Regions from separate parts of the Variovorax sp. GW823-FHT04F07 genome, predicted to be linked through region 1. Evidence: riboswitches for the same ligand, from Rfam matches in the RefSeq annotation. Region 1 holds a riboswitch; the other holds the start of a gene.

Evidence for each region. Region 1 has a riboswitch for S-adenosylhomocysteine ahead of ahcY (adenosylhomocysteinase). Riboswitches for the same ligand answer to the same signal wherever they lie in the genome.
Region 2: linked by a shared signal. The riboswitch ahead of metH (methionine synthase) and the one ahead of ahcY (adenosylhomocysteinase) in region 1 are both predicted to bind S-adenosylhomocysteine.

The regions. Positions count from the first base shown of each region.
Region 1 covers NZ_JBXAIG010000003.1:760,041-764,562, forward strand. Annotated here, with positions in the region: gene metF (methylenetetrahydrofolate reductase [NAD(P)H]) at 1-518, opposite strand, end outside; gene AC1RAA_RS18840 (TlyA family RNA methyltransferase) at 529-1,362, opposite strand; gene ahcY (adenosylhomocysteinase) at 1,368-2,807, opposite strand; S-adenosyl-L-homocysteine riboswitch at 2,873-2,941, opposite strand; gene phaP (TIGR01841 family phasin) at 3,193-3,690, shown strand; gene AC1RAA_RS18855 (alpha/beta fold hydrolase) at 3,713-4,522, shown strand, end outside.
Region 2 covers NZ_JBXAIG010000007.1:34,689-39,210, forward strand. Annotated here, with positions in the region: gene AC1RAA_RS26220 (PACE efflux transporter) at 56-493, shown strand; gene AC1RAA_RS26225 (lipase secretion chaperone) at 515-1,426, opposite strand; gene AC1RAA_RS26230 (esterase/lipase family protein) at 1,438-2,493, opposite strand; S-adenosyl-L-homocysteine riboswitch at 2,626-2,701, shown strand; gene metH (methionine synthase) at 2,724-4,522, shown strand, end outside.

The DNA.
Region 1 (4,522 bases):
GCCTCGGGGCTGAAGAAATACTGCGTGATGGCCGAATCGGCGCCGGCCTTCATCTTGGTCGCGAAGGCCTGCAGGTCGGCTTCGGGCGAGCGCGCCTGCGGATGCACTTCGGGGTAGCAGGCCACCTCGATGTGGAAGTCGCGCCCGGTCTCCTCGCGGATGAAGGCGACCAGGTCGCTCGCGTACTGGAACTCGCCGCCGATGCCGTAGCCGCTGGGCAGGTCGCCGCGCAGCGCCACGAGGCGCTTGACGCCCATGGCCTTCAGCTCGGCCAGCTGCTCGCGCACGGTGGCGCGCGTGGCGCCGATGCACGAGAAATGGCTGGCTGCGTCCACGCCCTCGGCCAGGATCTCCTGCACCGCACCGAAGGTGCCCTGGTGCGTGGAGCCGCCCGCGCCGTAGGTGACGGAGCAGAACTGCGGCTTGCGCGCATACAGCTGCTGGCGCACGGCGCGCAGCTTGACCGCGCCTTCGGACGTCTTGGTCGGGAAGAATTCGAAACTCAGCGGAAGGCGCACCTGCGTCTCCTTAGGAACCGTCGCCCGCCTTGGCAGCAGCACGAACGGCGTGAATGAAAAACTCGCGGTTGCCGTCGCCCCCGGCGATCGGGCTGTCGAACCAGCGCAGCACCTTCAGCTCGAGCGCCGCGCAGGCGTCGTGCAGGCGCTTCTCGACCACAGCGTACATCGCCTCGTCGCGCACGATGCCGCCCTTGCCGACCTGGCCGGGCTGCAGCTCGAACTGCGGCTTGACCAGCATCAGCAACTGGCCGTCGTCGGCCAGGAACTGCACCACGGCCGGCAGTACCAGCGTGAGCGAGATGAAGGACAGGTCGCCGACGATGAGGTCGAAGCGCGGTTCAGGCGGGGCTTCGACAGCTTCGACCGCCTCGCCAGCTTCTGCGTCTTCTTCATCGTCCACCTGCAGGTCAGCCGGCGACAGCGCCCGCGCATTGACGCCTTCGATGGCGACCACGCGTTCGTCCTCGCGCATGCGCGCATGCAGCTGCCCATGGCCCACGTCGACGCCCACCACCTTGGCGGCGCCATGCTGCAGCAGGCAGTCGGTGAAGCCGCCGGTCGACTGGCCGACGTCCAGGCAGAGCTTGCCGGTCGGGTCCACGCCGCTGGTCTTCAGCGCGCCTTCGAGCTTGAGGCCGCCACGCGACACGTAGCGCGCCTCGGCGGCGTCGGCGAGCTCGAGCTCGGCCGACTCGGGCACTTCGTCCTTGTTCTTGGCGACGTTGCGCCACGCGTCGCCCGTGCCCGCGTCACGCCAGCGCATGCCGCCGGCGATGAGCCGCACGGCTTGCGAACGCGACGCGGCCAGGCCGCGCTCTACCAACAGTTGATCGGCGCGCACGCGGATCAATAGCGGTAGGTGTCCGGCTTGTAAGGGCCGTTCTTGTCCACGCCGATGTAGGCGGCCTGGGAGTCGGTCAGCTCGGTGAGCATGGCGCCGACCTTCTTCAGGTGCAGGCGCGCGACCTTCTCGTCCAGGTGCTTGGGCAGCACGTAGACCTTGCCGGCCTGGTAGGCGTCGGGCTTGGTGAACAGCTCGATCTGGGCGATGGTCTGGTTGGCGAACGAGGACGACATCACGAAGCTCGGGTGGCCCGTGCCGCAGCCCAGGTTCACCAGGCGGCCCTTGGCCAGCAGGATGATCTTCTTGCCGTCGGGGAAGGTGATGTGGTCCACCTGCGGCTTGATCTCTTCCCACTCGTACTTCTCGATCGACGCGACGTCGATCTCGTTGTCGAAGTGGCCGATGTTGCAGACGATGGCCTGGTCCTTCATGGCGGCCATGTGCTCGTGACGGATCACGTCGCGGTTGCCGGTGGTGGTCACGAAGATGTCGGCCTTGTCGGCGGCGTACTCCATGGTCACGACCTTGTAGCCTTCCATGGCGGCCTGCAGGGCGTTGATGGGGTCGATTTCGGTGACCCACACCTGCGCCGACAGTGCACGCAGCGCCTGGGCCGAGCCCTTGCCCACGTCGCCGTAGCCGGCCACGCAGGCCACCTTGCCGGCGATCATCACGTCGGTGGCGCGCTTGATGCCGTCGACCAGCGATTCGCGGCAGCCGTAGAGGTTGTCGAACTTGCTCTTGGTGACCGAGTCGTTCACGTTGATGGCGCGGAACAGCAGCGTGCCCTTGGCGCTCATCTCGTTCAGGCGGTGCACGCCGGTGGTGGTCTCTTCGGTCACGCCGATGATCTCGGCCGACTTGCGGGTGTACCAGGTGTCGTCCACGGCCAGCTTGGCCTTGATGGCGGCGTACAGAATGCGTTCTTCTTCGCTGGTCGGGTTGGCGAGCACGCCCAGGTCTTTTTCAGCGCGCTGGCCCAGGTGCATGAGCAGCGTGGCGTCGCCGCCGTCGTCCAGGATCATGTTCGGGCCTTCGCCCTTCGAGCCCTTGGGACCGAAGTCGAAGATGGCGTGGGTGTAGTCCCAGTAGTCCTTCAGCGACTCGCCCTTGATGGCGAACACCGGGGTGCCGGCGGCGGCGATGGCGGCGGCAGCGTGGTCCTGCGTCGAGAAGATGTTGCACGAGGCCCAGCGCACTTCGGCGCCCAGGGCTTGCAGCGTCTCGATCAGCACGGCCGTCTGGATGGTCATGTGCAGCGAGCCCGTGATGCGCGCGCCCTTCAGGGCCTGGCCCTTCGAGAACTCTTCACGGATGGCCATCAGGCCGGGCATCTCGGTTTCGGCGATCTTGATTTCCTTGCGGCCCCAGGCGGCAAGGGACAGGTCGGCAATCGCCTGGTCGGCGGTCGAGACGGGGGTGGGCTTGAGTACAGCGCTCATGTGAACTCCAAAACTGGTTTGAAAGATGCCACTGCGTACGGGGAAGAAAGACTCACCGCGAGAACAGCGGGTGAGCGTGGTTGCGATGTGGTCCGAGCCTCACGCCTGACGGCGCTGCAACGCTCCTCGGAGCGCCGGATTGTAGTCGCGGCCGCCCGGCCCGCCAATCGACCGGGGCATCCCACATCACGGAAAGCGCGGACACCCGCCAGGCCGGGCCGTGCGGCGCGGGCCACCCCGGGAAACTCCGCAGGCAAATCCGCGCTTGGAGCGCCCTGAGCCGCGCCGGCCCGGCGTATCGTGGCGGCGGGCCCCGGCCGCCCGGCCGCTGCCTGCATCCACCCGTTCGATTGTTTTCATCACCCGACACAGGAGATTCCGCACCATGGCCACTGCCAAGAAAGCCGCCGCGAAAAAAACCACCGCCAGCAGCGCCGGCGCGAAGCAGGCGGCGCCGTCCGCCGCGGACATGCTCGATCCGATGAAGAACCTCAAGGGCATGGCCGAGCGCCTGCAGAACCTGAACCTGACCGGCGGCGCCGGCAAGCTGCTCGACAGCGGCCGCAAGGACCTGCAGGCGCTGATGCAGGCCAACGAGAAGTCCTACCAGGGCCTGCAGACCGTGGTGCAGCGACAGACCGAAATGATCAAGACGGCCATCGCCGAATGGCAGACCGCCGCCAAGGCGATGCCGGGCAAGGACCCGAAGGAAAACCTCGCCAAGCTCGACGAGCTGGGCCGCCAGTCGTTCCAGCGCGCCGTCGACGACATCAAGGAGCTGGCCACCCTGGCCGCCAAGTCGCAGGCCGACGCCTTCGACGTGGTGCGCCAGCGCATCCAGGCCAACGTGGACGAGGTCACGAAGCTGCTGCAGCGCAAGTAACAAGAAGAAAAGAAAGGCCCGCATGACCGCCGTCGCGCCCCGCACCGAACGGCGCACCCGCGCCAACGGCATCGAACTGGCCTGGGACAGCTTCGGCGACCCCGAGGCGCCGCCGCTGTTGCTGGTCATGGGCCTCGGCGCCCAGATGGTCGCCTGGGACGACGCGTTCTGCGCCGCCCTGGCGCAGGCCGGCGGCCACCATGTGATCCGCTTCGACAACCGCGACATCGGCCACTCCACCCACCTGCCGCACGCCGGCGTGCCCGACATCCAGGCGCTGATGCTGCAGGCCATGGCGGGGCGGCCGCTGCAGGTGCCCTACACGCTGCGCGACATGGCCGACGACTGCGCCGGCCTGCTCGATGCGCTGGGCATCGCGCGCGCCCACGTCGTGGGCGCGTCGATGGGCGGCGCCATCGGGCAGGAGATGGCCGTCCATCACCCGGGGCGGATGCGCTCGCTCACCAGCATCATGTCGAGCACCGGCGACCCGGCCCTGCCGCCGCCCACGCCCGAGGCGCTGGCGGTGCTGTTCGCGCCCGCGCCGACCAGCTTCGAGGCCTACCTGCCGCACCACGCCAAGCTGTGGCGCGTGCTGCGCGGCCCCGACGCCTTTCCGCTCGACGAGGCGCGCGACGCCGAACGCGCGCAGCTGGCCTTCCTGCGCGGCCTCAACCCGGGCGGCGTGGCGCGGCAGCTGGCGGCCGTGTTCGCGTCGGGCAACCGCAAGCCGGCGCTGCGCGCGGTGCAGGTGCCGACGCTGGTGATCCACGGCGATGTCGATCCGCTGGTGCCCGTGGCCTGCGGCATCGACGTGGCCGAGGCCATTCCC
Region 2 (4,522 bases), on a different contig from region 1:
CAACTAAAAGCAAATAAAGTCCCTCCATCGCAGTCAAACACACAGAGAAACAGTCATGCAGGGCCTTCAGCGTCGGATCGTTTACATCTCCCTCTACGAGGGCATCGCCATCGTGGCGGCCAGCGCCGGCCTGGCCCTGATGTCGGACGCGGGGCTCGGCCACTCGGGCCTGCTGGCGGTGGGCGCCTCGGTCATCGCGGTGATCTGGAACCTGACCTTCAACGCCCTGTTCGAGCGCTGGGAGTCGCGCCAGGCGGTGCGCGGGCGCAGCCTGAAGCGCCGCATCGCCCACGCCATCGGCTTCGAGGGCGGCCTGATCGCCTTCCTGGTGCCGATGCTGGCCTGGGGCCTGGGCGTGTCGCTCTGGCAGGCGCTGGTGATGGACCTGGGCCTGGTGGTGTTCTTCCTGGTCTACACCTTCGTCTTCAACTGGGCCTTCGACCGCGTGTTCGGCCTGCCGGCCTCGGCCATGGGCGAAGCGCAGCCTGCGTAAGCCTGCGCTTACTTAGCCGATTCACTTTGCCGGCTTGGGCGCGGCGGCCGAGCGCATCGCCAGGGCCCCGCTCAGGCGCAGGCGCTCGTTCTCGTTGAAGAGCGTCTCGCGCAGCAGGGCCCGCTCGGCCTCGGGCGCGCTGGCGTAGCGGTCGAGCCGGGCGTTCCATTCCTGGGTTTCCTGGTCGAGCGTGGCCAGGCCGCGCGCCACCTCGTAGCCGTAGGCCTCGCTGCGCGCGGCAAAGCGCTCCTGGGGGCTGGCGCCGCGCGCCTGCAGCGCCTCGGTCTGGCGCATCACGTCCAGATGGGCCACCGCCTCCTTGCGCACCTCGCGCTGCGCGGGCGACAGCCAGGCCTGCTCGCTTTGGGCCAGCGCCGCGGCGCGCTGTTCGGGCGTGAGGCCGGGGTTGGACAGCAGTTCCATCTTCTCGGCCATGAACTGGTCCTGCCGGATCTGGTCGCCGAACAGGCCTTCGATTTCCTCGGGCGCGAAGAACTGCCGGCGCACCGCTTCGCGCGCCTCCAGGCTGCGCCGCAAAAAGGCCGGGTCGCCGGGCGCGGGCGGCTGCAGGGTGCGCAGGGCCTCCTGCATGTCGACGTAGCGCTCCAGCAGGGCCAGCGCGCGCACGCGCCAGTCCTCGCGCAGGCGCTGGGCGAGCAGGGCGGGCGCGCGGGCCATCAGCGTGGCCTTGCTGTCGGCCTGCGCTTCGGCGAGCACCTGGTCGAAGAGGGTGATGAGGTCGCTGGTGAGCAGGGCGTCGGGGGCCGCGGCGGTGGACTGCGCCGGCCGAGGCGCGGTGGGCACCGCGACTGCCGCCGTGGCACGGGGCGCGGCGGCCTGCGGCGCATCGACCGCCCCGGGGCCGAGCGCCAGCCAGCCGGTCCCCGCGGCCACCAGCGCGACGGCGCCGATGGTCAAGGCCACATCGCGCATGCGCAGCGTCCTCAGAGCCCCGCGCTCTTGAGTCGCGCGGCCTGTTCCCTGAACAGCTCCGGCGGCTTCTTCTCGTAGTACGGGAACTGGCTGCCGTAGGTGTTGCCGAAGGCCTGGTTCACCTCGTCCAGGTGGTTCTGGCGGTAGTCGCCCAGGTGGGTGCCCAGGCGCGTGGTGCAGACCGCGAGCAGGCCGTCGTTGGCCTCGCCGAAGAAGAACAGGCTGCCCAGGGTCGACAGCGCCGTGTCGCTCGGGTCGAACAGGTTGAAGCTGGTCGACACGCCCGACCACGAGTAGTAGCGCACGCCGTTGGCCACGGCCGCGCCGCTCTTCACGTCGCACGACGAGCCCGGCGCGGGGCGTCCCTGCGGGAACTTGGCGTCGAAGGCCGCGCCGCCCGCCGTGGTCAGCGAGGCCAGCGCGTTCAGCGGCACCTCGGGCAGCTGGCTCGGGTCCTTGCCCGAGAGAAAGCCGATCAGCCCCGTCAGCAGGCCGACGGCCTTCACCACCAGGGTCTGGCCGATGCCGCCTTCGGGCAGCTTGGCCAGCAGGTCGGCCACCTTCGAGCCGCCGTTGGCGCCGCCCACCGACGTGACCGAGGCCACCATGTCGGGTGCCACCGCCGCCACGTAGCGCACCGTGGGCGAGCCCTGCGAATGGCCGATGAGGTTGAACTTGAGCGTGGGGTTCTGCTCCAGCGCGCGGATGGTCTTGAGCTCCTGCAGCAGCTGTTCGCCGCGGATCTCGGAGGTGTTGGTGCCCGACACCTGCGCCACGTACACCTTGGCGCCCGCTGCGGCCAGCCTGCCGGGGATGTCGTAGAAGTAGTCGACGCCCAGCAGGTTGTCGAAGCCCAGCAGGCCGTGGACCAGCACGATCGGGTACTTCGTCTTCGCCGTGTCGGAGGTGACGCGGGCCTCGACGCGCGTGGCGCTGTCGCCGGCGGCGGCGCGCGCCGGTGGCGCATGAACCGCGAGGGCCGCGGCGGCCAGGAGGCCGCAGCTCAAGGCCACGGCGCGCATCGGGGTGGCTGCATGCTGCAACCGGACATTCCACTTCCTGGCCATCGGCGAACTCCCTTACGTTTGGTTAAAAACACGAACGTTCGTTCAGAAACGGTGGGCGCATTCTGTTGACACGTGCAGGAATGAAAACTGGGGTTTTCCCAGGGCGCAATCGAATCGACCTAAAATGCGCGACTTCCCAAGGAGCGTTGCAGCGGTTCGCCACAGAGGCGAATCGTCAGGCTTGGGGCGACAACGACGCTCGCCTGTCCGACTCTTCCGCAGGTGAGGCCATGTCCCAGATTCCCGCATCCGTTTCCGCTCCCGTCGCTCCCCCTCCCATGAAGCTGTCCGGCCTCGAGCCGGTCGCCATCGGCGAAGGCTCGCTGTTCGTCAACATCGGCGAGCGCACCAACGTCACCGGCTCCAAGGCCTTCGCGCGCATGATCCTCAACGGCCAGTTCGAGGACGCCCTGGCCGTCGCGCGCCAGCAGGTCGAGAACGGCGCGCAGGTGATCGACATCAACATGGACGAGGCCATGCTCGACAGCAAGGTCGCCATGGTCCGCTTCCTGAACCTCATCGCCAGCGAGCCCGACATCGCGCGCGTGCCGGTGATGGTCGACAGCTCCAAGTGGGAGGTCATCGAGGCCGGCCTGCGCTGCATCCAGGGCAAGGGCATCGTCAACTCCATCTCCATGAAGGAGGGCGTCGACAAGTTCAAGCACGAGGCCAAGCTGGTCAAGCGCTACGGCGCCGCCGCCGTGGTCATGGCCTTCGACGAGAAGGGCCAGGCCGACACCTACGCACGCAAGATCGAGATCTGCGAGCGCGCCTACCGCGTGCTGGTCGACGAAGTGGGCTTTCCGCCCGAAGACATCATCTTCGACCCGAACATCTTCGCCATCGCCACCGGCATCGAGGAGCACGACAACTACGCGGTCGACTTCATCAACGCCGTGCGCTGGATCAAAGAGAACCTGCCGGGCGCCAAGGTGTCGGGCGGCGTGAGCAACGTGAGCTTCAGCTTCCGCGGCAACGACCCGGTGCGCGAGGCCATCCACACCGTGTTCCTGTACCACGCCATCCAGGCGGGCATGGACATGGGCATCGTCAACGCCGGCATGGTCGGCGTGTACGACGACCTCGAACCCACGCTGCGCGAGCGCGTGGAAGACGTGGTGCTCAACCGCCGCCCCGACGCGGGCGAGCGCCTCGTCGAAGTGGCCGAGACCGCCAAGAGCGGCGCCAAGGACGACAGCAAGAAGCTCGAATGGCGCGGCACGCCCGAGCACCCGGTGCACGTCAACCAGCGCCTGTCGCACGCGATGGTGCACGGCATCACCGACTTCATCGTCGAGGACACCGAAGAGGCCTACCAGCAGATCCTCGCCAGGGGCGGGCGTCCGCTGCACGTGATCGAAGGCCCGCTCATGGACGGCATGAACATCGTGGGCGACCTCTTCGGCCAGGGCAAGATGTTCCTGCCGCAGGTGGTGAAGTCGGCGCGCGTGATGAAGTCGGCCGTGGCCCACCTCATTCCCTACATCGAGGAAGAAAAGCGCCAGGACGAGGCCGCGGGCCGCGACGTGCGCACCAAGGGCAAGATCATCATCGCCACCGTGAAGGGCGACGTGCACGACATCGGCAAGAACATCGTCACCGTCGTGCTCCAGTGCAACAACTTCGAAGTGGTGAACATGGGCGTGATGGTCCCGTGCCACGAAATTCTGGCGAAGGCCAAGGTCGAGGGCGCGGACATCGTGGGCCTGTCGGGCCTCATCACGCCCAGCCTCGAAGAGATGCAGTACGTGGCCGGCGAGATGCAGAAGGACGACCACTTCCGCATCAAGAAGATCCCGCTGCTCATCGGCGGCGCCACCACCAGCCGCGTGCACACGGCCGTGAAGATCGCGCCGCACTACGAAGGCCCCGTGGTCTACGTGCCCGACGCCTCGCGCAGCGTGAGCGTGGCGCAGAGCCTGCTCTCGGACCAGGCCACCGCGTACATCGACGAGATCAACGCCGACTACGAGAAGGTGCGCACGCAGCACGCCAACAAGAAGCAGGTGCCGATGTGGCCGCTGGCCAA